2 regions of the Arthrobacter sp. zg-Y179 genome follow, and region 1 is predicted to be linked to the other one. Evidence: predicted binding sites of a transcription regulator. Region 1 holds the regulator's gene; the other holds the start of a gene.
What was found. The regulator LexA, encoded in region 1, represses DNA repair genes until DNA is damaged. The targets are predictions, from matches to a motif close to TCGAACANNTGTTCGA.
Positions count from the first base shown of each region.

Region 2: uvrA (excinuclease ABC subunit UvrA) is a predicted target of LexA. The motif match lies at 10,037-10,052, and genes of this name have one in related genera.

Region 1 covers NZ_JAJJOB010000014.1:35,945-50,661, forward strand. Annotated here, with positions in the region: gene LOC56_RS15290 (SseB family protein) at 1-779, opposite strand, end outside; gene priA (bifunctional 1-(5-phosphoribosyl)-5-((5-phosphoribosylamino)methylideneamino)imidazole-4-carboxamide isomerase/phosphoribosylanthranilate isomerase PriA) at 782-1,531, opposite strand; gene LOC56_RS15300 (hypothetical protein) at 1,554-1,712, opposite strand; gene hisH (imidazole glycerol phosphate synthase subunit HisH) at 1,721-2,359, opposite strand; gene hisB (imidazoleglycerol-phosphate dehydratase HisB) at 2,356-2,973, opposite strand; gene LOC56_RS15315 (histidinol-phosphate transaminase) at 3,089-4,189, opposite strand; gene LOC56_RS15320 (LysM peptidoglycan-binding domain-containing protein) at 4,299-4,715, opposite strand; gene lexA (transcriptional repressor LexA) at 5,166-5,978, shown strand; gene LOC56_RS15330 (ATP-dependent DNA helicase) at 6,086-8,131, opposite strand; gene hflX (GTPase HflX) at 8,124-9,695, opposite strand; gene LOC56_RS15340 (class I SAM-dependent methyltransferase) at 9,864-10,475, shown strand; gene dapF (diaminopimelate epimerase) at 10,472-11,431, opposite strand; gene miaA (tRNA (adenosine(37)-N6)-dimethylallyltransferase MiaA) at 11,428-12,363, opposite strand; gene miaB (tRNA (N6-isopentenyl adenosine(37)-C2)-methylthiotransferase MiaB) at 12,430-13,950, opposite strand; gene LOC56_RS15360 (hypothetical protein) at 14,009-14,717, opposite strand, start outside.
Region 2 covers NZ_JAJJOB010000008.1:91,072-105,788, forward strand. Annotated here, with positions in the region: gene LOC56_RS09080 (superoxide dismutase) at 1-241, opposite strand, end outside; gene whiA (DNA-binding protein WhiA) at 345-1,325, opposite strand; gene LOC56_RS09090 (gluconeogenesis factor YvcK family protein) at 1,336-2,355, opposite strand; gene rapZ (RNase adapter RapZ) at 2,355-3,254, opposite strand; gene uvrC (excinuclease ABC subunit UvrC) at 3,336-5,342, opposite strand; gene LOC56_RS16395 (DUF2510 domain-containing protein) at 5,459-5,587, shown strand; gene LOC56_RS09105 (lysophospholipid acyltransferase family protein) at 5,606-6,274, opposite strand; gene LOC56_RS09110 (HAD hydrolase-like protein) at 6,261-6,959, opposite strand; gene uvrA (excinuclease ABC subunit UvrA) at 7,109-9,970, opposite strand; gene LOC56_RS09120 (GntR family transcriptional regulator) at 10,317-10,733, opposite strand; gene LOC56_RS09125 (ABC transporter ATP-binding protein) at 10,743-12,728, opposite strand; gene LOC56_RS09130 (ABC transporter ATP-binding protein) at 12,725-14,458, opposite strand; gene LOC56_RS09135 (MBL fold metallo-hydrolase) at 14,554-14,717, shown strand, end outside.

The sequences.
Region 1 (14,717 bases):
TGCAGTCCGGCCGCCAGGGCAGAAACGTCCTGCGGATCCAGTCCGGGCGCAAGCTGAAGCACCATTCTAAGCTCAGGGCCGACCCCTCCCCCGGCGACCGGGGTACCGGCGGCAGTCCGCGACGCGGTCCCCGGTCCCTGTTGGAGGGTCACCGCCAGGATCCGGGGGTCCGGCCCGGCGGCGGCTTCGGCCGCCGCGACGAGTCCGGGGTCGGAATAGGAGGGCACCCACTCCTGCTGCTGGGCCAGGGCCCACATGGCCGGACGCCGTACCACGAAGGTGAATTCGGCTCCCGGGTCGATAACCAGCAGCTGGGCGTCTTCGGCGACCGCGGAGAGCGCGGCACGGTTGGCGTAGACCGCAACCGGCCGGGCTTCGGGATGCCAGTGTTCCAAAGCGGCCACCGAGGTGAACACCGGCAGCGCCTTGCGGCCGTCCGGCGCACTGAGCGTCACCAGCGCCATATCGGCCTGCTTGTCCGCGGTCAGCCCGTGATCGGATTCCGCTTCCTCGCCCAGCACGGCGACGATCGGCACGAAGACGCGGGCAGTGGCCAGGGAGGCCACAACTTCCGCTTCGCTTCCGCTCCCGGCTATCAGTTTCGCCAGGGCCGCCGCGTAGCCGGCGTCGGTCTGTCCGTTGTCGGAGTCGAAGTTGTGCAGCGGGTTTCCCTCGCCGGCCAGGTCCCGTCCGGACCACGGCCGGCCTGCGGAATCGGTGGGGCCGCCGGCCCCGGCAAGGGCCGCAGCGATGTGGCCGGGCAGTTCGCGCGCTGCCATGCCTAGCGCTCCGGGTGCCCGGCGACGTCGAGGGCCTGGGGCAGCGTAAACGCACCGGCGTAGAGTGCCTTGCCCACAATGGTGCCTTCGAGTCCCAGCGGAACCAGTTCGCGGAGCGCAGCCAGGTCATCGAGGCTGGAGATGCCGCCGGATGCGACTACGGGACGGTCGGTGCGTTTCAGGACCTCACGGAGCAGTTCCAGGTTGGGTCCGCGCAGCGTGCCGTCCTTCGTGACGTCCGTAACCACGTAGCGGGCGCAGCCGGCCTCTTCCAGCCGGGCCAGGACCTCCCAGAGGTCCCCGCCTTCCTGGGTCCAGCCGCGTGCGGCGAGGGTGGTGCCGCGTACGTCTAGGCCGACGGCGATGGCCTGGCCGTAGCGGGCAATGGCGCTGGCGGTCCACCCCGGGTTCTCCAGTGCCGCTGTTCCCAGATTGACGCGGGCAGCGCCGAGCTCCAGCGCCTTTTCGAGGGACTCGTCATCCCGGATGCCGCCGGACAGTTCCACCTTGATATCCAGGGACTTCACTACGCGGCTGAGCAGGTCAAGGTTCGAACCTCGCCCGAACGCTGCGTCGAGGTCCACGAGGTGGACCCATTCGGCGCCGTCGTTCTGCCACGCCAGGGCTGCGTCCAGCGGATCGCCGTAGCTGGTCTCACTGCCGGCCTCGCCCTGCACCAGTCGCACGGCTTGGCCGTCCGCTACGTCAACGGCGGGCAGCAGTTCAAGGACAGGGGTTTCGCTGAAGGGCATTTGGATGCTTTCGGTGGTGGGGTCAGGAAAGGTCGAGGGTCAGCAGGTACGCGCCCAGCAGGGCCAATCCGGCCAGGACCCAGAAACTGATAACAATGATTTTGGACATGCCCTGGCTGCGGAAGGACACCGCTCCGCCGATAAGCAGTCCGGCCAGGCCCATGAGGACAACGCTCCACATATCGGTGCCTAGCCCAGGGTCTTCAGCCAGTTGTTCAGCAGCGCCGCACCGGCGTCACCGGACTTTTCCGGATGGAACTGGGTGGCCGACAGCGCACCGTTCTCCACCGCGGCGATGAACGGGCCGCCGTGATCCGCCCAGGTGACCTGCGGCGGGCGCATGGCGGGCTGGGTGACGTCGAAGTCCCATTTCTGCACCCCGTAGCTGTGCACGAAGTAGAACCGCTGGTCCTCGATGCCCTCAAACAGGGCCGAACCTTCCGGCGGAGTCACGGTGTTCCAGCCCATGTGGGGTACGACGTCGGCGGCCAGGCGCTCGACCACGCCGGGCCATTCGCCCATCCCCTTGGTCCGGACCCCGTGTTCCACGCCTTCGTCAAAGAGGACCTGCAGGCCAACGCAGATGCCCAGGACCGGCCGGCCGCCGGCTACGCGGCGTCCGATCATGCGGATCGCATCCACGTCCTTGAGCCCCTGCATCACGGCGGCGAAGGCTCCGACGCCGGGCACCACCAGTCCGTCGGCGTTCAGCACGTCGTCAGGTTTGGCGCTGAGCGTGACGTTGGCGCCGGCGTGCTCCAGGGCGCGGACCGCCGAACGGATGTTGCCGGAACCGTAGTCCAGGACAGTGACGTTACGGGGACTCACAGTGCTCCCTTCGTGGAGGGGATGCCCTCGACGCGCGGATCGGATTCGACGGCTGCGCGCAGGGCACGGGCAAAGGCCTTGAACTGGGCCTCGACAATGTGGTGCGGATCGCGCCCGCCGAGGACCCGCATGTGAAGGCAGATCTGGGCGTGCAGGGTGATGGCCTCGAACACGTGGCGGGTCAGGGACCCGGTGAAGTGTCCGCCGATCAGGTGGTATTCCTGGCCGGCCGGCTCCCCTGAGTGCACCAGGTATGGGCGCCCGGAGATATCGACGACCGCGTTTGCCAGCGCTTCGTCCAGGGGCACGGTGGCTTCGCCGAAGCGGCGGATGCCGGCCTTGGTGCCCAGGGCGGTCTTCAGCGCCTCGCCGATGCTGATTGCAATGTCCTCGACCGTGTGGTGGACGTCGATGTGGGTGTCGCCGGTGGCCCGGACGGTGAGGTCCATCAGGGAGTGCTTGGCCAGCGCGGTCAGCATGTGGTCGTAGAACGGCACCGAGGTGCTGATGTCGGCACGGCCGGTGCCGTCCAGGTCCAGCTCGACGAAGACGGACGATTCGCTGGTGGTCCGCTCAAGGCGGGCGGTGCGTCCGGTGGCGGTCTCCACAGTCATGGGGTTCCTTCACGAAGATTGGAAGCGGGGCAATAGGCAAAGCCCGGCAGGTCATCAGTTTAGTCCCGAACGCCCCGACTCCCTGAAACGGACATCCCGGGGGCCCGGCGGACGCTCAGGCGGCGAGCAGTTCCCGCAGCCGTGTCAGGAACGCAGTGGTTTCGGCTTCCGTGCCGGCCGTGACCCGCAGATGGCCCTCGATGCCGATGTCCCGGACGAGGACACCTGCCTCGAGCAGGCCTTCCCACACCGCCCGGGGATTCTCCATACCGCTGAACAGCACGAAGTTGGCGTCCGACGGCGCCGGTTCCAGTCCGAGCGCACGCAGTTCCGTGACGATGCGGTCCCGCTGGCCCTTGATGTCTTCCACATTGGACAGGAGCGCATCGGCGTGGGTGAGGGCCGCATTCGCGGTCGCCTGCGTGAGTGCGGAGAGGTGGTAGGGCAGGCGGACCAGGCGAAGCGCGTCCGCGATCTGCGGTGCTGCGGCAAGGTAGCCGATGCGGGCTCCGGCGAGTGCGAAGGCCTTCGACATGGTCCGGGAAACAATCAGCCGTTCCCGGCCAGGGAGCAGCTGTAGCGCGCTGGGGGTATCGGCGTGGGAGAACTCGGCGTAGGCCTCGTCCACCACCACGATGGCATTGGAGGCTTCTCCTGCTTCATAGGCGGCTTCGATCACCTCAAGTTCCAGGGCCGTACCCGTGGGGTTGTTCGGGGTGCACAGGATCACGATGTTGGGTGCCTGCGCCCGGATCTGCTCCGCGGCCGATGCGGGGGTCAGGGAGAAGTCCCGGTCCCTCGTCCCGGTCACGTACGCGGTGCCGGTGCCGCTGGAGAGCAGCGGGTACATGGAATAGGTGGGAGGGAAGCTCATGGCCGTCCGCCCGGGTCCGCCGAAGGCCTGCAGGATTTGCTGGAGAACCTCATTGGAACCGTTGCCGGCCCAGATATTCTCCGCAGCCAGTCCGTGGCCGAGGTATTTGGCCAGGTTTTCCCGCAGCAGCGTGAATTCGCGGTCCGGATATCTGTTCAGGCCGGCGACCACTGATTCAATCTCGGCCATAATGGCCCGGCGCACATGCTCCGGAAGTCCGTGCGTGTTTTCATTGACGTTCAGCAGGATGGGCACATCCAACTGGGGGGCGCCGTACGGGGTCAGGCCCCGCAGATCATCGCGCAGGGGAAGTCTGTTCAGGTTTTCCAACTGTTCGTTCACCACTACAGCTTAGGACGCTGCGCGGTGACGTTGTATTTGACCGACTTCCAGCACCCCTCTGTTACGGGTGCATGCAGGTAAGGATCGTCGGAATGCCCTGGCTGGGAAATCAGCGCGAGACCGGGATGTAAATCTGGCTGCCGACGGGGACGGTGGCGTCCGCCAGGTTGTTGATTTCCACAATGTCCGCCACCACGGTGCGGGGATCCCGGTCCGGAGCGAACTCGGTGGCGAGCGACCAGAGCGAATCACCGGCGGACACACCCACCTGGATGGTGCGTGTCTGCTCCTGGGCGTCCCCCGAAGCCATAGCCGGTGCGGTGAAGAATCCGATAAAGACCAGCAGTGCGGCGGCCACGATCATCAGCGGAGCGCCGACCAGGACGAGCCGGCCGCGCCGCGTCAGGCGCAGCGGGACCGATGCCTGGGTGTCCGCAGCATCGGCAGCGCGGGCGGCAGCAGCGGGCCCTTCCGGGGCACGTTCAGTGAGACTCTGTGCGGTGAAGGGAAGTACGTGTACTGACATGTCAATACCTTTCCGGTCCGAAGGGCAGCTCCGCCGATTCCCCCGCTTCCCGCAAAAGCACCGGGAATTACAGTGTGGCTCGAAACTGCATTCGAACATCTGGTGGGCCCGCCGAGGTGTCGGCGGGCCATTTTGAAACTCAGGGTCATCCTCATACTCGAACGTATGTTCTAACCTGTACTCGAACATTTCTAGCACTTATCTACGAACATTGTCGAGACTCGCTCGAATATATGTTTGAAAATGTGGCTGCGCTCCCCTAGCGTTGAACCTGTTGGAAGCGGCTGGGACCAACTAACCATCCGGCACTGACAAAACGACTTGGCGGGACAGACCACCGCACCCGTTATCACCGCATCACCGCATCACCGCAGGACCGCAGGACAAACCAGATACACCGCAAGAACCATCCGGCCCGCATTCACGGGCCGACTGTGAAGGGAAGCCGACGTGGCCCGTGTTACCAATGGCAGCACCCCCTCCCCTGCCGCGCCCGCTCCGGCAGGACGCACCAAGGGCCTTACCGCCCGCCAGACGAAGATCCTGGAAACCATCCAGCGTTCGGTGAACGCGAACGGTTACCCGCCGTCCATGCGGGAGATCGGCGACATCGTGGGCCTGGCCAGCCTTTCCAGCGTTACGCACCAGCTGAGCCAGTTGGAGAAGCTGGGCTATATCCGCCGCGACCCCAAGCGGCCGCGTGCCATGGAGATACTGGTTCCGCTGATGCTCCGCGATGCTCCCCCGCGCCGCGGCAAAGGCAACGCGGCGAACGCCGGGAACGCCGGGGACGCTGCTGACGGCGCCGCGAAGGGCGGCCTGGGCTCCGGCGGCAGCAACGCACGCACGCCCGGCTCCGGCAGCGTCTCCGACCTCACCACCGCAATCGACACCGCGATGGTTCCGCTGGTCGGACGGATCGCTGCCGGCGGGCCGATCCTGGCCGACCAGCAGGTTGAAGAGATGGTCCCGCTGCCGCGCCAGCTCGTCGGGCACGGCGACCTCTTTATGCTTCGCGTGGCGGGCGATTCCATGGTGGATGCGGCCATCTGCGACGGTGACTGGGTGGTTGTCCGGCGCCAGCCCACCGCCGAAAACGGTGACATTGTCGCGGCCCTGCTCGAAGACGAAGCGACCGTGAAGACCTTCCGACAGCGCAACGGGCACACCTGGCTGCTGCCCCAGAACACCCGCTATGAGCCCATCCTCGGTGACGAAGCCACCATTATGGGCAAAGTAGTCTCCGTAATGCGTTCGCTCTAGGCACACACTGAAAGTCCTGGCGAGACGGTAACAAGGACCACGCAAAAGCAGCACCGCCGGCATACGGCGGTGCTGCTTTTTGTTTCCGGGATCCCGTCAGGCGGGTTTTACTTCTTCGCTCCGGCGGGTTCCGCGGCGAGCCGCTTCAGCGCCTGAAGCACCACGGAACGGTCGGTGGTGGACCAGAAGGGCGGCAGGGCGGCCCGCAGGAAACTGCCGTAGCGTGCGGTTGCCAGGCGCGAGTCCAGCACGGCCACCACTCCCTTGTCTCCGGAAGCGCGGATCAGCCGCCCTGCCCCCTGCGCGAGCCGGACGGCCGCGTGGGTGGCCGAGACGCTCATGAAGCCGTTTCCCCCGGCCTTGGCAACCGCGCGGGTCCGGGCTGTCATCAACGGATCGTCGGGACGCGGGAACGGAATCCGGTCAATGATCACCAGCCGGCAGGAGGCGCCGGGGACGTCCACGCCCTGCCAGAGGGACATGGTGCCGAACAGGCAGGTCTCGTCGTCGTCGGCAAACTGCTGAACCAGGGCGGACATGGTGGATTCGCCCTGGCAAAGGATCGGAAAGTCGACCCGCTTCCGCAGTGCTTCCGCGGCTTCTTCCGCTGCACGGCGGGAAGAGAACAACCCCAGGGCGCCGCCGCCGGAGGCCTTGATCAGCGCCTCCAGTTCATCCAGCTGCTCCGGGGAGGTGCCGCGTCCCGGTTTCGGCAGGTCCTTGGCTACGTACAGCACACCCTGCCGGGGGTAGTCGAAGGGACTGCCGACGTCGGTCCCCGTCCATTTCGGTGCGCCGGCGCCCACCAGCCCCAGGGCTCCGGCAACCGGACCGAACTCCGACCCGATGGCGAGGGTGGCCGAGGTCAGCACCACGGTGTGGCCGTCGAACAGTCCTTCGCGCAGCCGTCCGGCCACGGACAGCGGGGCAACGTTGATGGTGGGCGGTGCATCTTCTTCCGGGGCGGTGTAACCGGTGCCCGGCGAGAAGGTGCTGGCACGCGATGCCCACAGCACCTCCCCCGAATTCACTGCGTCAAGGATGCGTTCGCACAGTTCCAGGACAGCCATCAGGCGCGAGCGTGCCATCTGGCGGCCGCCGTCGACGGCGTCGGAGCCTTCGGGTTTGGAATCGGACAGGGCCGTGCGGCAGGCTTCACGCACGGAGCCCAGCACCAGCTCCTGGTCTTCGGACAGTCCCGCTGCCAGCAGGCCGGAGGGAACCGGGGCAAAGACCGAGTCGAAGGCCCGGCCGGCGGCCGCAAGCGGCTCCATGGTCGCTGAGGTGTGCTTGCGCGCGGCGGAGACCGCTGCGGAAATGACGGTTCCGGAGAGCTGCCCGGTGACCGCGCCGGTGACGCGGTCCTGCAGCTCGTGCGCCTCGTCAATCACCACCACGTCGTAGTCCGGCAGGACCGCCAGTCCCTCGAACGCGCTGATGGCCAGCATCGCGTGGTTGGTGATCACCAGATCGGCGACGGCGGCCTTGGCGCGTGCCTGTTCGCTGAAACAGGCCTCCGCCACCGGGCATTTCTGCGCCCCCAGGCACTCCATCGAGGTGACGGAGACCTGACGCCAGGCACGGTCGCTGACGCCGGGAAGCAACTCATCCCGGTCACCGGTTTCCGTTTCCTGCGCCCATTCCTGCAGGCGGACGACGTCGCGCCCGAGCGCGGAGGTGGGCCCGCCGGCGGGAGCGGGATGGGAAACAGCCTGCTCGTCGCCAAGCAGGAACAGTGTTCCGGCTTCGTCTTCCTCGGGGAACCCGCCGCCGGTCTTGTGGACGCAGACGTAGTTGCTCCGGCCCTTGAGCAGGGCAACGTCGACCTCCCGGGGAAGCTTCGGTTCCAAGGTCTTCAGCAGGCGAGGGAGGTCCCGTCCGACAATCTGTGACTGCAGGGCCAACGTGGCCGTGGAGACCAGCGCGGGTTTGCTGCTCTCCAGCGCGTGGGCGATCAGCGGGATCAGGTAGGCAAGCGACTTGCCCGTACCTGTTCCGGCCTGGACCAGCAGATGGTCGCCGGACTCGATGGCCTCGGCCACCTGCCGGGCCATCTCGTGCTGGCCCGGCCGGTTCTGCCCGCCCATGGCCGCCACCGCGGTGTCAAGCAGTTCCAGGACCTGCTCCGGTCCCTGCGGGGCTTTCCTACCCATTGGTCACGAACTGCTCCAGCTCCGCTGCCAGCCCTTCACGAACCTTCACATGCAGCTGGGTGCCGGATTCGCCGTGTTCCAGGGACAGAATTTCGGCGTCCTCCTGATGCAGGCGGGAGACGACGTCGCCGCGCTCGTAGGGCACCAGCAGTTCCAGGTCCACGCCGGGGCGCGGAATGCCGTCGGAAATCGCCTGCAGCAGCTCGGGGATGCCCTCTCCGGTACGCGCCGAAACGACCACGTGGCGGGACTCGCGCTGACGCAGCCGCTCAAGAACGAACGGATCCGCTGCGTCGGCTTTGTTCAGCACGATGATTTCAGGCACCTTGCGGGCGTCGACTTCGGCCAGGACGGTACGGACGGCCGCAATCTGGCCTTCCGGGTCCGGGTGCGAAGCGTCAACGACGTGCAGGATCAGGTCTGCGTCGGCTACTTCCTCGAGGGTGGAGCGGAAGGCTTCCACCAGCTGGGTGGGCAGCGACCGGACAAACCCTACGGTGTCCGCCAGCGTGTACCCGATTCCGTCTTCGGTCTGGGCCTTGCGGATAGTGGGATCCAGAGTGGCGAACAGGGCGTTCTCCACCAGTACCCCGGCATCGGTGAGGCGGTTCAGCAGCGAGGACTTTCCAGCGTTGGTGTAACCGGCGATAGCTACGGACGGCACCGAGTTGCGGTGGCGGTTGGCCCGCTTGGTTTCCCGTGCCGGCTTCATGCCCGCGATTTCGCGGCGGAGCTTGGCCATCCGCGTGCGGATCTTCCGGCGGTCCAATTCGATCTTGGTTTCACCGGGGCCGCGCGAACCCATGCCGGCGCTGGCACTGCCGACCTGGCCGCCTGCCTGCCGGGACATCGATTCGCCCCAGCCACGCAGCCGCGGCAGAAGGTATTCCAGCTGCGCCAGTTCCACCTGCGCCTTGCCCTCGCGGGACTTCGCGTGCTGGGCAAAGATGTCCAGGATCAGCGCCGTCCGGTCAATGACCTTGACCTTGACGATGTCTTCCAGCCCGCGTCGCTGGGACGGAGCCAGTTCGCTGTCCACGATCACTGTATCGGCGCCGGTGGCCGTCACAATGTCCTTGAGCTCCTGGGCCTTGCCCGAACCGAGGAAGGTGCCGGGATCCGGCTTCAGCCGGCGCTGGATGATGCCGTCGAGGACTTCCGACCCCGCGGTTTCCGCCAGCGCGGCAAGTTCCTTCAACGAGTTTTCTGCGTCTGCGGCAGTGCCTTCGCTCCACAGTCCGGCGAGGACAACCCGTTCCAGCCGCAGCTGGCGGTATTCGACCTCGGTAACGTCTTCGAGTTCGGTCGAGAGGCCCGCTACGCGGCGCAGTGCGCGGCGTTCTTCCAGGTCCTGCTGGTCGCCGTCGTGGACCGAATGCTCGGCGTCGCTGAATGCCTGGGCACGGCCCCGCTGCTTGTCGGCCGGAGCCTTCGCTTCGACGGCGCTGTCCTTGGCGAGGATCCTGTCGATGACCCCTTGGATATCCGAGGGGCTCAGTTCGGGTGTCGAACTGTTCGCAGAAGTGTCTGTCGAACGCACGGGGCGGGAGTTGTTGATGGTCATAATCTCCTTATAGGAACGTACTTTCCATGGTAGGCCAGTGAACCGACAAATCCTCAGGAAAACAACCTTCTCCGCTATGGATCCCTACCGCGCCAGCCACCCTTTACAACTCGTGCGGCCACCCATAAATTCCATGCCGCGCGCCTGCAGCGACTAATCTGGATTGTTATGGGTTCAGACCACTACTTCTCCTCCACACCGTCCGGGCCCGAGGTCCGCAAACCGCTGCGCGTCAGCCTCAACGGGACCGAAAGGACCCTGCAGACAGCCGGTGGCATCTTCAGCCCCGACGGGATCGACAAGGGCACGATGGTCCTGCTGGATGAAGTTCCCGCCCCGCCGGAGACCGGCAACCTGCTGGACATCGGCTGCGGCTGGGGCCCCATCGCCCTGACCCTGGCACTGAAATCCCCGGCGGCCCGGGTCTACGCCGTCGACGTCAACGAACGCTGCATCGCACTAACCCGGGATAACGCAGCAGCTTTGGGGTGCGGGAACGTCACGGCCTCCCTGCCTGAGGAGGTTGACCCGGAAGTACGCTTCGACACCATCTGGTCCAACCCGCCCATCCGGATCGGCAAAGACGAGCTCCATGCCCTGCTGCTGCTCTGGCTGCCGCGCCTGGCCCCGGGAGGCACTGCCTGGCTGGTGGTGCAGAAGAACCTGGGCTCGGATTCCCTGCAGCGCTGGTTGGCCGAGACCCTGCCGTCCGGATTCGCCGTCTCCCGCCACAGCACCGCGAAGTCCTTCCGGACCCTGAAGGTGGAACGCAGCGCCTAGAGCAGGGTTCCGCGGGCCACCAGCACGGCCGGTCCGCTGAGCTCCACATGTTCGTGGCCGTCGGGTCCGGTGAGGAAACGGACGCCGACGACGCCGCCCGGCACCGTCACTGCCCAGTCATCGGGTGCTTCGGCTCCGGCCCAGAAACGGGTGGCTACGGCAGCGGCGCAGGCGCCGGTTCCGCAGGAGAGGGTTTCGCCGACGCCCCGCTCGTGGACGCGCATGGTGAGCAGCCCTACCCCGTCTTCTACGAGCGGCTCGGCCGGGACCACGAACTCCACGTTGGTTCCGTGCTCCGGTTCCGGCTGCACGGACGGTGCTGCGGTCAGGTTGGTCGCGGCCAGTTCGTCCAGTTCCGCGAGGGCCACGACGGTGTGGGGGTTACCCATGCTGACGGAGAGTCCCGGGCGGGGCACTTCCAGTCCGTCTGCGTTGACCACCGTGTCCATCGACTTGGCAGCCGCGTGGTCAGGGTAAATGAACTCCCAGGGCCCCATGTCCACCGCATAGCCGCCGGCCATCCGGGTGACGGTCTTGACCCCGGCGCGGGTACCGATCACCAGGGACGCGCCCTCGACCAGTTCCACCAGCCGCTCTTCCAGCAGGAAGTGCACGAAGACACGCACCCCGTTCCCGCACATCTCCGAAATGCTGCCGTCCGAGTTCCGGTAGTCCATGAACCACTGGGCTTCCGGAGCCGTCTGCAGCAGGGCACGGCCTTCAGGAAGATGCTCGGACCGGACGGCACGGATGAAACCGTCGCCGCCGACGCCGCGGTGCCGGTCGCAGACTGCGGCTACTTCGTGGGCGGCAAGATCATGCGCAGCGTCGGGATCGGCCACCAGCACAAAGTCGTTGCCGGTGCCGTGGCCCTTCGCGAAGGGCAGCCCGGCGAGGGAGGAGGGAAGGCCGGAGGCGGACAGGGATGCAGGTGAGGCAGCAGAAGTATTGGTCACTTACCAAGGATACTGGGCGGGCGCCCTTCACGGACGGCCGCGGCCGCCCGGGCCAGCAGCCGGGGGTCGTTATGCTCCAGCCAGGTGATCCGCGGATCCGCACGGAACCAGGTCAGCTGCCGGCGGGCGAACTGGCGGGTAGCCACCACTGTGGCCTCCGCAGCTTCCGGCACGGACGATTCCCCGTCCAGGACGGCCAGGAACTGTGCATATCCCAGGGCGCGCGAGGCGGTCCGACCGGTCCGTAGACCCGCCGGCTCAAGCCGCCGGACTTCTTCCAGCAGACCTTGGTCCACCATCGTGTCCACCCGGCGGGCCAGGCGTTCGTGCAGCACCGGCCGTTCCACGCTCAGGCCGATCTGCACCGCCGGCGAGACGTACTCCCGCACCGGCATGAAGGAGCTGAACGGTCGTCCGGTCAACTCAACCACCTCGAGTGCGCGCACCACCCGGCGTGCATCGGAAATCCGTTCGGCTGAGACCGGGTCCACGTCCCGCAGCCGGTCCTGCAGGGCGGGCAGGCCCCGGGCTTCCAGTTCGGCTTCGATCCCTGCGCGTACTGCCGGGTCGGTGCCCGGGAATTCCAGGACGTCCAGCGCGGCCCGGACGTACAGCCCGGAGCCTCCGACCAGGATTGGGTACCTGCCCCGCGCCCGGATCCCGGAAATCAGCTCCCGTGCCTGCGCCTGGAAGGCCGAGACGCTTGCCTCTTCGGTCACGTCCATAATGTCCAGCAGGTGGTGCGGCACGCCGCGGCGTTCGGCCTCGGTAATCTTCGCGGTGCCGATATCCATCCCCCGGTAAAACTGCATGGAGTCGGCATTGATCACTTCGCCGCCGAGTTCCAGGGCCAGGGCAACGCCGAGGTCGGACTTTCCGGACCCGGTGGGACCGACGACGGCGATCACCGGCCGTTCGTCGGCGGACGGCATGGGAGCACTCACGGGGGTTGCCGCAGGGGAATTTCCGGGGACACTTTGGGAGGGGTTCACGGGCACTCAGGAACGCGGCGGCAGCGCGGGCATCCCCAGGGACACACCGGTTCGGGTACCTGCGGGTCCGGCCGGTACGCCGCAGGACTCGGCCTGCGAGCGGTCCCAGGCATCACCGGCACGGGAACGCCGCAGCGAGTAGTCTGCGGGTCCGGCGGGGTCGGAGATCAGGTGGAACGCGGCGGCCGCGGTGACCGGTACGGTAACGAGGTCTCCCGGGCGGGGTGCTGGCGCGCCGTCGGGCACCGAGAAGTGCACCAGGCGCTGGTCCCGGGAACGTCCGGAGAGGCGTCCCGTCTCCCCGGATTTGCGGCCCGAGGCTGCGGTGACCATGACCTCAACGGTGGTCCCGACCTGCTTGGCGTTTTCCTCGGCGGCAATCCGGTCCTGCAGCGCCGTGAGGCGTTCGTAGCGCTCCTGCACCACGGCCTTGGGCAGCTGGTCGGCCAGCTCCGCCGCCGGGGTGCCCGGACGCTTCGAATACTGGAAGGTGAAGGCATTCGAGAAGCGGGACTGCTCGACGACGTCGAGGGTAGCGGCGAAGTCCTCCTCCGTCTCCCCCGGGAAACCCACGATGATGTCGGTGGAGATGGCTGCGTGGGGCATCCGCTCCCGGACCCGGTCCAGGATCCCGAGGAACTTCTTCGACCGGTAGGAGCGGCGCATGTCCTTGAGGACCTTGTCCGAACCCGACTGCAGCGGCATGTGCAGCTGCGGCATCACGTTGGGTGTCTCGGCCATGGCCTCAATGACGTCGTCGGTGAATGCCGCAGGATGCGGGCTGGTGAAACGCACCCGCTCCAGCCCCTCGATGTCGCCGCAGGCACGCAGCAGTTTGGCGAAGGCCCCGCGGTCGCCGAATTCCACCCCGTAGGAGTTCACGTTCTGGCCCAGCAGCGTTACCTCGATGGCGCCGTCGTCCACCAGGGCCCGGATTTCCGCCAGGATCTCCCCCGGCCGCCGGTCGCGTTCCTTGCCGCGCAGCGACGGGACGATGCAGAAGGTGCAGGTGTTGTTGCAGCCTACGGAAATCGAGACCCAGCCCGAATACACCGAATCGCGTTTGGTGGGCAGCGTGGAGGGAAAAACGTCCAGCGACTCCAGGATCTCCAGCTCGGCCTTGGCATTGTGCCGGGCCCGTTCCAGCAGTGCCGGCAGCGAACCGATGTTGTGCGTGCCGAAGACGGCGTCGACCCAGGGGGCCTTGCGCAGGATGGTGTCCCGGTCCTTCTGCGCCAGGCAGCCGCCCACGGCAATCTGCATTCCTGGCCGCTTTTCCTTGACCGGGGCCAGCTGCCCGAGGTTGCCGTACAGCTTGTTGTCCGCGTTCTCCCGCACGGCACACGTGTTGAACACAACGATGTCCGCGAGTTCGCCGTCGGACGGCACGTAGCCGGCACCTTCCAGCAAGCCCGAAATCCGCTCGGAATCGTGCACATTCATCTGGCAGCCGAAGGTGCGCACCTCGTAAGTGCGGGGCTGGGCCGCGGGGGCCTCGGGGGCGGGAGAGGAAACAGTCAAACTCACCCTCCTAGGGTACGTCCATTGGTACTGCCGCCCGGTATGCCCCGCGGCAGACTTTTTCCTAGTACCAGTTGTTGGCGTAGTGGAAGCTGAGTGCGGCGCAGGGGTTGCCGTAACGCGAGGCAATGTAGTCCAGGCCCCAGTTGATCTGCGTGGAATAGCTGACCTTCCAGTCGGCTCCGGCAACTGCCATCTTTTCCGCCGGGAGGGACTGCGCAATCCCGTAGGCACCGCTGCTGGGGTTGAGTGCGCTGGTCAGCCACTCCGATTCCTTGGTCCAGAGCGTGTCCAGGCAGGTTGACTGGCCCGCATCCCAGCCCCGGGCAGGCAGGGCCGAGGCAGCATAGGCCTTGGCCGCGGCGGGATCGTCCAGCGGTACGGCCGCCCGGGCAGCTTCTTCCGCAGCCGTTTGCGCAGCGGCGTCGGCTGCGTCGGCCGCTATTTTCGCTGCGAGCTCCCGGTATTCCGGAACCTCCACCCCTGTTCCCGTTCCTGCTTCGGCCGTATCGGGTTGGGCTTTCCCCGCTGCCGGCCGGTCGGACTCGTTGTCAGTCGCAGGACGTTCGTCCGGTCCGGCTGCCCTGCCCCCGCCGTCGTCGGCGTCCTCGGCGTTGACTGCGTCCTGCGGGGCGGTAAGGAGCGGCTCGGCCAGGTTCACCAGTTGGATACCGGCCGTGGACCGAAGGTTTGCCCCCGCAGTGCCAACGGCGGCGCCGGAAACACCAGCCACGGCCAGGGAACCCAGCGCGGTTGCAGTACCGAGGCGGAGC
Region 2 (14,717 bases), on a different contig from region 1:
TCCAGAAGATGCTGTGGTTGGTGTGGCCGCCCAGGTGGAAGGCCAGATCCTTGGAGAGCTTGCCGATGGTGCCGAACTCGCCCTTTTCGCGTGCTTCGGCCATCTGGGCCAGAGCCGTGTTGGCGCCGGCCACGTAGGTGGCGTGGTGCTTGTCGTGGTGCAGCTCCATGATGCGTGCGGAAATGTGCGGCTCGAGGGCCGCGTAATCGTACGGCAGTTCCGGCAGTGTGTATTCGTTCACGAAAATCCTCCGTTGGTGTCGGATCAATGTTCCGGACGGAATTCCCGTCCGGAAACTCGTTGTGCCGCCGAAAGGCAGCAGGCTCCCATCCTATGCAATAACGCTATTCATCCAACATTTCCGGAGTGACGCTGGACTCAGTACCTGGAATGCCCAGTTCCGCTGCCCGCTTGTCCGCCATGGCCAGGAGCCGCCGGATCCGGCCGGCAATGGCGTCCTTGGTCATGGGCGGGTCGGCGAGGTGGCCCAGCTCGTCCAGGCTGGCCTGCTTATGGGCCACGCGCAGCTCGCCGGCGTAGCGCAGGTGCTCAGGGACATCCTCGCCGAGGATTTCCAGGGCGCGCTCCACCCGGGCGCCGGCGGCGACGGCGGCCTGCGCGGAGCGGCGGAGGTTGGCGTCGTCGAAGTTGGCAAGCCGGTTTGCGGTGGCCCGCACTTCTTTGCGCATCCGGCGCTCTTCCCACACCATGAGCGCGTCATGCGCACCCATCCGGGTGAGCAGGGCAGCGATGGTGTCGCCGTCGCGGATCACTACCCGGTCCACGCCGCGCACTTCCCGTGCCTTGGCGGCAATGCCGATCCGGCGGGCGGATCCGACCAGGGCCAAGGCAGCTTCAGGTCCCGGGCAGGTGACTTCAAGCGAGGAGGACCGTCCCGGTTCGGTGAGGGAACCGTGGGCGAGGAAGGCGCCCCGCCAGACGGCCTCCGCATCGGCTGCGGACCCGTTGACCACGACGGAGGGCAGCCCCCTCACCGGACGCCCGCGGGCGTCCAGGAGGCCGGTCTGCCGGGCGAGCGATTCGCCGTCCTTCACCACCCGAACCACGTAGCGGTTGCCGCGGCGCAGTCCCCCGCCGGACACCACAATGATGTCGCTGGCGTGGCCGTAGACCTCGGCAATGGCCGCCCGCAGCCGCCGGGCTGTCGAAGCCAGGTCCACTTCGGCTTCGATGACTATCCGTCCGGAAATGATGTGCAGGCCGCCGGCAAAACGCAGCATTGCCGACACCTCGGCCTTGCGGACTGAGGATTTCTTCACGTCCAGACGCGACAGTTCCTCTTTTACAGCTGCGGTTAATGCCACAAATACACTCCTAATTCTCCCCAAAAATATCGTGGAAGGCGGTCGCGAGGCGGAGCGGATCATGGATCGGACGCCCCGACGCTGCCCCTACCTTACCGAAGACCGGACGGCCGCCCAGTTCTGCTACAGCGTCTTCAAAGGCAGCTTTATCCCCCACCACCGACGGATCCACCAGCACGGCGTCCACCTTGAACTCCGGCGCGTAGCGGCGGATGACCGCCAGATGGTCGACGGCTGTCATCCCGGACGTTTCGGTGGTCTCATTGCTGAGGTTCATAGTCAGGCAGCGTTTGGCGGACGTGGCGCACAACGCGTCCCGAAGCTGCGGCAGCATCAGATGCGGCAGGACTGACGTGTACCAGGAGCCGGGTCCCAGGACCACCCAGTCGGCCAGGTCGATTGCTTCGAGCGCGGCCGGGCAGGCCGGGGCGTCGACGGGCAGCAGCCGGACCTCGCTGACGTTGCTGCGGGCGCCGGCAGCGGCGAGGCTGGCCTGGCCGCTGATGGTCTCGAACAGGTCTCCGTCCGCGGTGCGGCGAAGGACATCGCCTTCAATGGTCAGCGGCAGGGTGGACATCGGCAGCACCTGGCCGCGGGCACCCAGCAGGGCGCCGGCCCACTGAAGTCCGGCAACGGGATCCCCCAGCAGCTCCCAGAGCGTGACAATCAGCAGGTTGCCGAGGGCATGGTCATCCAGGGAACCTTCGACCCCCGGCTGGGAACGGAAGCGGTGCTGCATAACGTCGCGCCAGGTGCGTCCCCAGTCAGTGTCGTCGCAGAGCGCCGCCAGGGCCATCCGCAGGTCCCCGGGCGGAAGGACCCCCAGTTCCCGGCGGAGGCGGCCGGAGGAGCCGCCGTCGTCCGCAACCGTGACGATGGCAGTGAGGTCGGTGGTGAGCAGGCGGAGGGCGGAGAGAGACGCGGACAATCCGTGGCCGCCGCCGAGCGCGACGATCGACCCTACCTGGCCGTCGCTCTCACGCCCCGTCCCCTGGGGAATCAGGGGCAGGGGTCCGGTGAGGAAGGACATTACTCGCGCCCCAGATCCCGGTGGTGGGAGCTGACGGTCACGTGCGGAAGCTGCGCCAGGCGCTTGGCCAGCTCCTCGGTGACCGCAACGGAGCGGTGCTTACCGCCCGTGCAGCCGACGGCGATCGTGGCGTAGTGCTTGTTTTCCCGGCGGTAGCCGTCAATGACGGGCTCCAGGGCGTCAACGTAACGGTCGAGGAACTCCGCGGTGCCTTTGGCCTGCAGGACGTAGTCGCGGACGTCTTCGTCCAGCCCGGTGTGCGGGCGCAGCTGCGGGACCCAGTGCGGGTTGGGGATGAAACGGACATCGGCAACGTAGTTCGCGTCGACCGGCAGTCCGTATTTGAAGCCGAAGCTCATCACATTCAGGCGCAGCACAATCGGGCCGGACTCCGTGAACAGCTCGGTGACGGTGGTGGCCAGTGCGTGGACGTTCAGCTTGGAGGTATCCACGATGATGTCGGAGGACTCCCTCAGCTCCTTCAGGACCTCGCGTTCGGCGGCGATGCCGTCCAGGATGCTGCCGTCGTCCTGGAGCGGATGCGGCCGGCGTCCCTGTTCGAACCGGCGGACCAGGGTGGAATCATCGGCGTCGAGGAACAGCAGGCGGTAGGTGACGCCGGCGCTACGCAGGTTGCGCAGGGCTTCGCGGATGTCCTGGAAGAGTTCCTTGCTGCGGACGTCGACCACCACGGCCAGCTTCGGGATGGACTGCGGCATCCGGGACACCAGTTCGGTGAGGGTGCCCAGCATCATCGGAGGCAGGTTCTCGACGACGTACCAGCCGTGGTCTTCCAGGGCATTGGCAGCGGTGCTGCGCCCGGCACCGGACATCCCCGTGACTACGAGCAGCTCCGATTCATCCGGTTTGACTACGGTCAAGCCGTCCTCTTGCGTCATTACTGTGATCCCATCCTGATTGTCCTGCTTTTCGAAGAACTCCGAACGGTTCGAAGCCGACACGCCGGTTCCCAAGCCTAACTAAGTTTCCAGGATTTCGCCGGTGGCCATATTGACGGCCGGAGCTCCCGCCGTTTCCTTGTCGGCCAGGCGGCTGCGCAGGCTGGCAGCCATGGCGGGGCCGATGCCCGGCACTTCCAGGAGTTCCTCCTCGGTGGCGGCACGCAGCTTCTTCACCGACCCGAAGTGCTTGAGCAGCGCCTGCCGCTTGGACGGTCCCAGTCCGGGCACATCATCGAGCAAGGATGCGGTCATGGACTTGCCCCGCTTCTGCCGGTGGAAGGTGATGGCGAAGCGGTGTGCCTCATCCCGGACGCGCTGGAGCAGGAACAACGCCTCGGAGGCGCGCGGGAGGATCACCGGGAAGTCGCTGTCCGGAACCCAGACCTCCTCGAGGCGCTTGGCCAGTCCGACCACCTGCACGTCGGTGATGCCCAGATCGGCGAGGGCCTTGGACGCCGCCGCGACCTGGGGCTGGCCGCCGTCCACCACCACCAGGTTCGGCGGGTAGGCGAACTTCGCCCTGGGCGCCGGGGTGAGGGTGTCGGTCAACGGCTGGACGTCGCCGTCGCCGCCGCGCTCGTCGGGCAGGTCCGCCGGTGCGTCGGGGTCGGCGGCGGGATCCGCGTTCTCCGCCAGGTAATTGCGGAAACGCCGGGAAATGACGTTGTACATGGAGGACGTGTCGTCCCGGGCGGCGTCGCCGGTGATCGAGAACTTGCGGTAGTCCGATTTCTTCGGCAGGCCGTCTTCGGCCACCACCATGGAGGCAACCACATTGGTGCCCTGCACATGGGAAATGTCGTAGCACTCGATGCGCAAAGGCGGCGAGGGCAGGTCCAGGGCCTCCTGCAGTTCCTGCAGTGCGGCGGAGCGGGTGGTGATGTCCCCGGCCCGGCGGCTCTTGTGCAGCCGCAGGGCATCGGCGGCGTTGCGGGCAACGGTCTCCATCAGGGCCTTCTTGTCGCCGCGCATGGGCACCCGGATGTCCACGCGCGCCCCGCGCAGGCCGCCCAGCCACTCGGCGAGTTCCTCGGCGTCCGGCGGCAGCACCGGGACGAGGACCTGGCGGGGAATGCGGTCGGTGGAGTTCGCCTCGCCGTAGACCTGCTGGATGAGGTGCTCCACGAGATCCGCCGTGTCGTTGTCCTCGACCTTCTCCACCACCCAGCCGCGCTGGCCGCGGATGCGCCCCCCGCGGACATGGAACACCTGGGCCGATGCCTCGAGTTCATCCTCCTCCAGGGCGAAGATGTCGGCGTCGGTGTCTTCACTGAGGACCACGTTGTTGCGTTCGAATACTTTCCGCAGGGCAGAAATGTCGTCGCGGAGCCGGGCGGCGGTCTCGTAGTCCAGTTCGGCGACGGCGGCCTGCATTTCCTTCTCCAGGCTGGAGATGAAGCGCTTGCCCTCGCCGGCCATGAAGTCGCAGAGTTCCGCGGCCAGGTCGCGGTGGTCCTCGGGGCTGATCCGTCCGACGCAGGGGGCGGAGCACTTGTCGATGTAGCCGAGCAGGCAGGGACGGCCCGTGCGCTCGGCGCGCTTGAAGACGCCGCTGCTGCAGGTGCGGACGGGGAAGACCCGGAGCAGCGTGTCCAGGGTTTCCCGGATGGCCTTGGCCGGATAGAAGGGCCCGAAGTAGCGGGTGTCCTTACGCCGGTCCCCGCGCATGACCTGGGCGCGGGGGTACTTCTCCCCCATGGTTACGGCCAGATAGGGGTAGGACTTGTCGTCCCGGAACATGATGTTGAACCGGGGGTTGAATTCCTTGATCCAGGTGTACTCCAGCTGCAGAGCTTCGAGCTCGGTGCCGACCACCGTCCACTCGACGCCGGCCGCGGTATGCACCATGGCCCGGGTCTTGGGCATCAGCCCGCGCGGGTTCGCAAAATAGGAGTTCAGGCGGGAGCGGAGGTTCTTCGCCTTGCCCACGTAGATGACCCGGCCGTGCTCGTCCCGGAAGCGGTATACGCCCGGGGCCGTGGGGATCTCCCCTGTTTTCGGCCGGTAGGTTGCTGGATCTGCCACCTCTCCATCCTACGTTCGCCTTTCTCCGGACCCGGACGGCGGCTCGGGGTTTCGCGGGGCGCTGAACAGACCCTGCCGCTTCCGGCTCCGGTGCGCGTGTTTGCCCGGCTTTCGTTATAGGGTCTGAGGCGACTGGGTCCGGGGGGCTCCGGCTTTGCTTCTATCCGGATCCCGAAGGTGTTGCACCGTTCCGGTACTGGGACGGGGAAGCCTGGACCTCCCGGGTCCGTATGACGCAGTTGTAGGAGCGCCCGGACGCCTGGCTACCCCTCCGGCCGGTTCCGGTTGTAGCTGTCCGAGCGCTGCTGGCCGCTGAGTTCGGCGATGGCGTCCATGACCCGGTCGGTGGCCTGGCGGCGGGCCGGCAGTGCATGCTCGGGACCGGTCTTCTGGAAGTACAGCGGCTGCCCCACCTTCAGGGTGAAGTGCCCGGGCTTGACCGTTTTCTTGCCGGCGGGCTGCAGCTTGTCGGTGTCGATGAGCCCCACCGGCACCACTGGCGCCCCTGAGGTCAGTGCCAGCCAGCCCACGCCGGTGCGGCCGCGGTAAAGCAGCCCGTCGCGGGAGCGGGTGCCTTCGGGGTAAATCCCGACGCCGCCGCCCTCCTCGAGGATGTCCAGCAGGGTCTTTAGCGCCGCAACGCTGGCCGCCTGCTGGTCGCGCTGCACCGGAATGGACCCGACGCCTTCGAAGAAGCTTTTCATCGCGAGTCCCTTGAGGCCGGTACCGGTGAAGTATTCGGCCTTGGCGAAGAAACCCACGCGGCGGGGCAGCAGGGCCTGGACCAGGACGCTGTCCAGGAAGGACTGGTGGTTGCAGGCGACAATGAAGGGGCCGCTGGCCGGAACGTGCTCAAGCCCGGTGATCGTGGGCCGGCAGAGACCGGCGACAAGCCCGCGGGTGCTTGCGCGGGTCAGGTTATACAGAACCATTCAGTGCTGCTCCGTTCTGTGCATAGGCCAGCACAGCATCGGCCAGTTCTTCCGCGGTGTCAACGACGACGGCGGCCCCCGCCGCTTCGAGCTCGCCGGCGGCAGCGAAGCCCCAGGAGACACCGATGCAGCCGATTCCGTTGGCAGCGGCTCCCTCGCAGTCGTGCCGGCGGTCCCCGATCATGACGGCACGGTCATAGGAGCCCGCATGCCGGTCCAGGGCGGCGCGGATGATGCCGGCCTTGCCGTCGAGCGCGGCTGCGGCCTGCTCGTCTGCCGGAGAGCCGTGCACGGAAGCGAAAAGGGTGCCCATCCCCTGCACCCCGAGCAGCTCCACCGCCAAGTGCTCGGGTTTCTGGGTGGCCACGGCCACGGTGTGCTCGGTGCCCAGTTTCTCCACCAGTTCCCGGATGCCCGGGTACGGCCGGCTCTGCGCCATGCCTGTCTGCCGGTAGCCCTGCCGGTAGTGGCGGATCACCGCTTCCAGGCGGTCCTGGGGAACGCCGGCAATTTCACGCAGGGACGTGACCAGGGAGGGGCCGACCATCCGGAACAGGTCCGCCTCTGACGGCTGCGGCAGCCCGTGGGCAGTGAGGGCGGAACGGATGCCGCCCGTGATGGCACCGGCAGGATCAACCAGCGTTCCATCGAGATCGAAGAGCACCAAAAGCCGGGGAGAAGTCACGGGCCTAAGTTTGGCATATCCGGGCGACCTAAGGGAAAAAGGTATGCCCGGCGGCGCATATCTCCCGGGCACGTATTCCCCGGGACCGGGCCGGACATGCCGAAGGCCGGCGCCGCCCGCTTGGACGGCCACCGGCCTTCAATTGACTACTAGTTGAGGATCTCCGCCAGGAACGTCGCGGTGTGGCTGCCCTCTACCTTGGCAACCTTCTCCGGGGTGCCGGAGGCAACCACCTTGCCGCCGCCGGTGCCGCCGTCGGGGCCGAGGTCGATGATCCAGTCGGCGCTCTTGATGACGTCAAGGTTGTGCTCGATGGTGATCACGGTGTTGCCCTTGTCCACCAGTCCCTGCAGCACCTCCAGCAGTTTGCGCACGTCTTCGAAGTGCAGGCCCGTGGTGGGCTCGTCGAGGACGTAGATGCTGCGGCCGTTGGAGCGCTTCTGCAGTTCGCTGGCGAGCTTCACGCGCTGCGCCTCGCCGCCGGAGAGCGTGGTGGCGGGCTGGCCCAGCCGGACGTAGCCCAGCCCCACGTCCACCAGGGTGTTGAGGTGCCGGGAGATGGGGCCGAAGGCGGCGAAGAACTCCGCTGCTTCCTCGATCGGCATGTCCAGCACCTCGGCGATGTTCTTGCCCTTGTAGTGCACCTCCATCGTTTCCCGGTTGAACCGGGCGCCGTGGCACACCTCGCAGGGCACGTAGACGTCGGGCAGGAAGTTCATTTCGATCTTCAGCGTGCCGTCGCCGTGGCAGGCCTCGCAGCGGCCGCCCTTGACGTTGAAGGAGAAGCGGCCCGGCAGGTAGCCGCGGACCTTCGCCTCGTTGGTCTCGGCGAACAGCTTGCGGATGTGGTCCCACACCCCGGTGTAGGTGGCGGGGTTGGACCGCGGCGTCCGTCCGATGGGGCTCTGGTCCACGTGGATGACCTTGTCCAGCTGTTCCAGGCCCTCCACCCGGGTGTGCCGCCCGGCGACGTGCTTGGCGCCGTTGAGCTTGTTCGCCATGGTCTTGTAGAGGATGTCGTTGATCAGCGTGGATTTGCCGGAACCGCTGACACCCGTCACGGCGGTGAAGACGCCCAGCGGAACATCCACGTTCAGGTTCTGCAGGTTGTTTTCCCGCGCACCTACGATCTTCAGCTGGCGGGACTTGTCCACCTTGCGCCGCTTCGCCGGGATTTCGATCTTCTTCCGGCCGGAGAGGTAGGCGCCGGTGATGGAGCGCTCGTTGGTGAGCAGCTCGGCCAACGGTCCGGAGTGCACAACCTCGCCGCCGCGCTCTCCGGCGCCGGGGCCGACGTCGACAATCCAGTCCGCTTCCTGGATGGTGTCCTCGTCGTGCTCCACCACGATCAGGGTGTTGCCCAGGCTGCGCAGCCGGATCAGGGTATCGATCAGGCGCCGGTTGTCCTTCTGGTGCAGGCCGATGGACGGCTCGTCGAGGACGTACAGCACGCCGACGAGACCGGAGCCGATCTGCGTGGCCAGGCGGATGCGCTGGGCCTCGCCGCCGGACAGCGTGGCTGCCGGGCGGTTCAGGCTCAGGTATTCGAGGCCGACGTCGAGCAGGAAGGTCAGGCGGGCCTGGATTTCCTTCAGCACCTGGTTTGCGATCTGTGCTTCGCGTCCGGTGAGGACCAGGGTGTTGAGGAAATCTGCGGCTTCACGCAGGGGCAGGGCGCTGATTTCGGCAATGTTGCGGCCGTTGATCAGCACGGACAGGGAGGCCGGGTTCAGCCGCGCTCCCCCGCACTCGGGGCAGGCGATTTCCCGCATGTACTCTTCGTACCGGTCGCGGGCGTGGTCCGATTCGGTTTCCCCGTGCTTGCGGTGGATGTACTGGATGACGCCTTCAAAGCCGGTGCTGTACTTGCGTTCGCGGCCGAAACGGTTCCGGTACTGGACCACGACCTTGTGGTCCTTGCCGTTGAGCACTGCCTCGCGCACCTTGGCCGGGAGCTTCTTCCAGGGGGTGTCCATGGAGAAGCCCATGTCCTTGGCCAGGCCGTCGAGCAGCCGGTTCCAGTACTCGGTGGTGGCGGTGCCCAGGGACCACGGGGCGATGGCGCCCTCGGCCAGGGACTTGGACGGATCCGGAATGATCAGGTCCTCATCGACTTCCAGCCGGGAGCCGATGCCGGTGCAGACCGGGCAGGCCCCGAACGGGTTGTTGAAGGAGAAGGACCGCGGTTCGATTTCGTCGATGGCCAGCGGATGCTCGTTCGGGCAGGCGAGGTTCTCGGAGAAGGTGCGGGTACGTTCGCTGCTGTCCTCGGGGATGTCGACGAAGTCCACCACCACGCGCCCGTCGGCCAGGCCAAGTCCGGTTTCCACCGAGTCCGTGAGCCGCTGCCGGATGCCGTCCTTGGCCACCAGGCGGTCCACGACCACTTCGATGTTGTGCTTGTACTGCTTGCCCAGCTTCGGCGGATCGGACAGCTGGATCTGCTTGCCGTCCACCCGGGCACGGGAGTAGCCCTTGGCGGCGAGTTCCTTGAACAGGTCGACGAATTCGCCCTTCCGGCCGCGGACCACCGGGGCAAGGATCTGGAAGCGGGTTCCTTCTTCCAGTTCGAGGAGCTGGTCCACGATCTGCTGCGGCGTCTGCCGGCTGACGGGCTCGCCGCAGACCGGGCAGAAGGGCCGCCCCACACGGGCCCAGAGCAGGCGCATGTAGTCGTGGATCTCAGTGATGGTGCCAACCGTGGACCGCGGGTTCTTGCTGGTGGACTTCTGGTCGATCGAGACGGCGGGCGAAAGGCCCTCGATGAAGTCGACGTCGGGCTTGTCCACCTGGCCGAGGAACATGCGCGCGTAGGCGGACAGGGACTCGACGTAGCGCCGCTGGCCCTCCGCAAAGATGGTGTCGAACGCCAGGGAGGATTTGCCCGAGCCGGACAGGCCGGTGAACACGATCATGGCGTCCCGCGGCAGGTCCAGGTCAACGTTGCGGAGGTTGTGCTCGCGCGCACCTTTCACTACGAGGCGGGAAAGGTCATTGGCTTTATGCGGCACGAACGTGGTGTCAGCCGTCGGAGGAGTCGATTTAGGCACGTTTTCCACTGTAGTTCAAACGCCGATTCGAAAAAGTATTCGACCCCCCGGGTTTCGCCGCGGGCGAAGCGGAACGGCTTCCAGGCTTCCTGGCTGCATGCCTTTGAAGCTGCCGGGGATGGATCGTACGCGCACGCGGTCCCACGGTTTGTGGCGGCTGGTGCCTCGTGGGATCCCACCAGCATCAGCAGCACCACCGGGTGGGATGCTGTGCTGCGAGGGTGCTATTGCAGCGGGTATGCGGGAGGGTGCCGTCTAGCGGGAAGACGCCAGGCGCAGAATCGCAAGCTGGAGCGTTGGTTTCGGATTACTGCAGCGCCGCCCGCAGGAGGGACACGGCGTCGTCATCCGAAACGCCGTTGGCCCGCACTGCCGCGGCATACGCGGCGGCAGCTTCCGCCACCCGGCCGCGGCCGGTGTCGCCGCCCGCCGCGACAACCGTGCCGGCTCGGGACCGCGTGGTGACCACCTGCGCCTGCTCCAGCTCCCGGTAGGCTTTCGCCACCGTGTTGACTGCCAGTCCGAGGTGTCCGGCCAGTGCACGCACCGGTGGAAGCCGGGTCCCGATGGCGAGGCGCCCCTCGTTCACGGCGTCCAGGATCTGCAGGCGCAGCTGTTCGTAGGGCGGAACCGAGCTGGCGGCGTCGATCCGGACTCCTGCCAGCACGCCGGGGTCGTTGCCGGCAGGAGGCGCTTCGGGTACGGGGGTTGTGTCAGACGTCATGATGCAATGCTAGTGCCCGGCCGGATCGGCAGGCGCCGATACCCCGCCCGCGTCCGGCCCGGCGACATCCGCCGAAGCCTCCTGAGCGGGCCCGGCGAACTGGGAGCGGTAGAGCTCGGTGTAGAAGCCCTCGGCCTCCAGCAGTGCCTCGTGCGTTCCCTGCTCCACGATCTGCCCGTCCCGCACCACCAGGATGATGTCCGCGTCCCGGATGGTGGACAGGCGGTGGGCAATCACGAAGCTGGTGCGGTCCTGCCGCAGGGCGTTCATTGCCAGCCGGATGGCGATTTCGGTGCGCGTGTCCACGGAACTGGTCGCTTCGTCCAGCACCAGGATGGACGGGTCCGAAAGCCAGGCCCGGGCGATTGTCAGCAACTGCCGCTGGCCCTGGCTCAGCGCCCCGCCGTCGTAGCCGAGCACGGTGTCGTAGCCCTCCGGGAGGGACCGGACGAAGTGGTCCACGTGGGTGGCCTGCGCCGCCTCGACAATCTGTTCCTCCGTGGCGCCGGGTGCGCCGTAGGCCAGGTTCTCCCGCACCGTCCCCTCGAACAGCCAGGCATCCTGAAGCACCATGCCGATGTGGCTGCGCAGTTCCCCGCGGCGGAGCCGGGCAATGTCGACCCCGTCGATGGTGATGCGGCCCGCGTCCACCTCGTAGAAGCGCATCAGCAGGTTGACCAGGGTGGTCTTGCCGGCGCCGGTGGGCCCCACGATGGCCACGGTCTGCCCGGGCTCCGCGGTGAAGGACAGGTTCCGGATCAACGGCGCATCGGGGCTGTAGCTGAAGGAGACGTCCTCGAAGGCCACCCGTCCCCGCACTGCCTTCAGGTGTTCGGGCCGGGACGGGTCCGGCTGTTGCTCCTTCGCGTCCAGCAGGGCGAACACCCGTTCGGCGGAGGCGACGCCGGACTGGAGCATGTTGATCAGCCCGCCGAGCTGTCCCAGCGGCTGGCTGAACTGGCGGCTGTACTGGACGAAGGCCTGCACGCCGCCGATGGACAGCTGGCCGCCGGCAACCTGCAGTCCGCCCACGACCGCCACGGCCACATAATTCAGGTTCGAGATGAACATCATGGCCGGCATGATGATGCCCGAGACGAACTGGGCGCGGAAGGCGGAGCGGTACAAACGGTTGTTGGCGGGGGCAAAGCCTTCGATGACCCGCTCCTGCTGGCCGAAGGCCTTCACCACGTCCTGTCCGGTGAACATTTCCTCGATATAGCCGTTCACCTCGCCGGTGGACTTCCACTGGGTCTTGAACTCTGCCTGCGAGCGCCGGGCAATGAGGACGGTGACCAGGGCCGAGACGGGCACGGTAATCACGGCGATCAGTGCCAGCAGCGGGGAGATGGAAACCATCATGGCCAGCACGCCCGCGATCGTCAGGACCGAGGTGATGATCTGGGTCAGGCTCTGCGAGAGGGTCTGGGCAAGGTTGTCGATGTCGTTGGTGACCCGGCTGAGGACGTCTCCCCGCGATTGCTGCTGGAAGTGGGACATGGGCAGCCGGAACAGTTTGCCGTCGACGTCGCGGCGCAGCCGGTACATGGCGTTCTGCACAATGCGGGCGGTCACCCGTGCCTGGAACCAGCCGAAGGCGAAGGCCGCCAGGTAGATCCCCAGCACGCCGAGCAGGATCCCCGCCAGTCTCCCGAAGTCCAGTCCCTGTCCCGGGACCACATCCATCGCCGCGAGCATGTCCGCCAGTTGCCGCTCCCCCGAGTCCCGCAGTGCCTGTACCTGGGCTTCCTTCGACATCCCTGCGGGCAGGCCCTGGCCGATGAAGCCGTCGAAGATGACGTTGGTGGCCTCCCCGAGGATCCGGGGCGCGCTGACGGCGAGCGCCACGGAGACGACGGCGGCAACCAGTACCGCCGCTACCCGTATCCGGTCCGGTGCCATCAGCACCAGGATCCGACGGACACTGGCGGCGAAGTTCTCCGGCTTGACGGTTGCGGCAGCTCCCGGGCGCCCCCGTACCCCCGGCGTACTCATGCCACTTCCTCTGCGGTCAGCTGCGAAGCGACGATCTCCCGGTAGGTGTCCGAGGAAGCCATCAGCTCCGCATGGGTTCCCTGCCCCACGATCCGCCCTTCTTCGAGCACCAGGATCTTCGCGGCATCGGTAATGGTGTTTACCCGCTGTGCCACGACAATTACCGTGGCATCCCGGGTCTGCGGCCTCAGCGCCGCCCGGAGCCGGGCATCCGTGGCGAAGTCGAGCGCGGAGAAGCTGTCGTCGAAGAGGTAGATGGACGGCCGGACCACCAGTGCCCGGGCAATCGCGAGACGCTGCCGCTGCCCCCCGGAGAAGTTGGCCCCGCCCTGTTCCACCTGATGGTCCAGTCCTCCCTCCGCCGCCCGGACGAAGTCAGCCGCCTGGGCGGTCTCCAGGGCCTCCCAGAGTTCAGCGTCGGTGGCGTCCGGCCGGCCGAAGCGCAGGTTCGAGGCGATGGTGCCGCTGAAGAGGTAGGCACGCTGCGGCACCAGCCCGATGCCGCGGCGCAGCGAGGACAGGGTCACCCCGGCAATGTCCTGCCCGTCGACGGCAATGCTGCCGGACGTGGAGTCGAGCAGCCGCGGAACCAGGCTGAGCAGCGTGGTCTTCCCCGCCCCCGTGGAACCGATGATGGCCGTGGTCTCCCCGGGCAGGGCCTCGAAGCTGAGGTTGAACAGCACCGGGTCCTCGGCGCCCGGGTAGCTGTACCCGACGTCGGTAAAGGTGAGCCTCCCGCCGTCGTACGCCAGTTCCCCCGCCCCGGGGGCATCCGCAACGCTGGTACGGGTATCCAGCACTTCGAAGATACGTTCGGCACAGACGGCTGCACGGGGAAGCATCATGATCATGAACATGGACATCATCACCGCCATCAGGATCTGCATGATGTACGCGATAAATGCCGTAAGTGCACCGATCTGCATTTGACCGGCGTCGATCCGGAAGGCGCCGAACCAGATCACTGCGACTGTTGCCAGGTTGGCGACCAGCATGGCGGCGGGAAACAGCAGGGCCAGCAGCTGGCTCACCCGCAGCTGTGTGGAGGTGAGGTCCCTGTTCGCCCCGGCGAAGCGGTCCTGCTCGGAGTGCTCCCGGATGAACGCGCGGATGACGCTGATTCCCATGATCTGTTCCCGCAGGACCGAGTTGACCCGGTCGATCTGCCGCTGGGCCCGCCGGAACAGGGGAATCAGGCGCTTCAGCACCAGTCCGATCACCAGGAACAGTGCAGGCAGGATCAACAGCAGGATGCCGGAGAGCGGTATGTCCTGGTTCAGGGCCAGCAGCACCCCGCCCACACCCATGATGGGAGCCGAAACCATCATGGTGAACGTCATCAGCAGGGTCATCTGCACCTGCTGCACGTCATTGGTGGTCCGGGTGATCAGCGACGGCGGGCCGAACAGTCCGACTTCCCGGGAGGAAAAGGTCTCCACATTGGTGAACAGGGCCGCCCGGATGTTGCGGCCGGCGCTCATGGCCACCCGCGACGCCAGATAGGTGGCGGAGACGGAACACAGGACCTGGCCCGCCGTGACGGCAAGCATCCAGCCGCCCACCTGCATGATGACGTCCGTATCCCCGGTAACCACGCCGCGGTCAATGATGTCGGCGTTCAGTGTGGGCAGATACAGCGTGGCAACGGTCTGCAGCAGCTGCAGGAGAACGACGGCGGCCACGGCGCCTTTATAGGGGGCCAGGTTTTCCCGGACCAGCCTCAGAAGCATCCTTGCAACGTACGCCCGTCCGCGAGCGCAGACAATACCCGGGTACGACTGCTGCCCCCGGGTCGGGTGCGGGGCCGGATCGCTAGACTGGCGGAATGGAAGACCTGGAGAACATCACTATCCGCAGCGTGTCCGTCAGCGAGATGGACAACAACGTCTACCTGCTCACCGGTAAGGCGTCCGGTGCTCAGGTGCTTATCGATGCCGCCGCCGACTTCCCCGCCATCCAGCGGCTGCTGGCCGAAGGTGCGCAGGACGC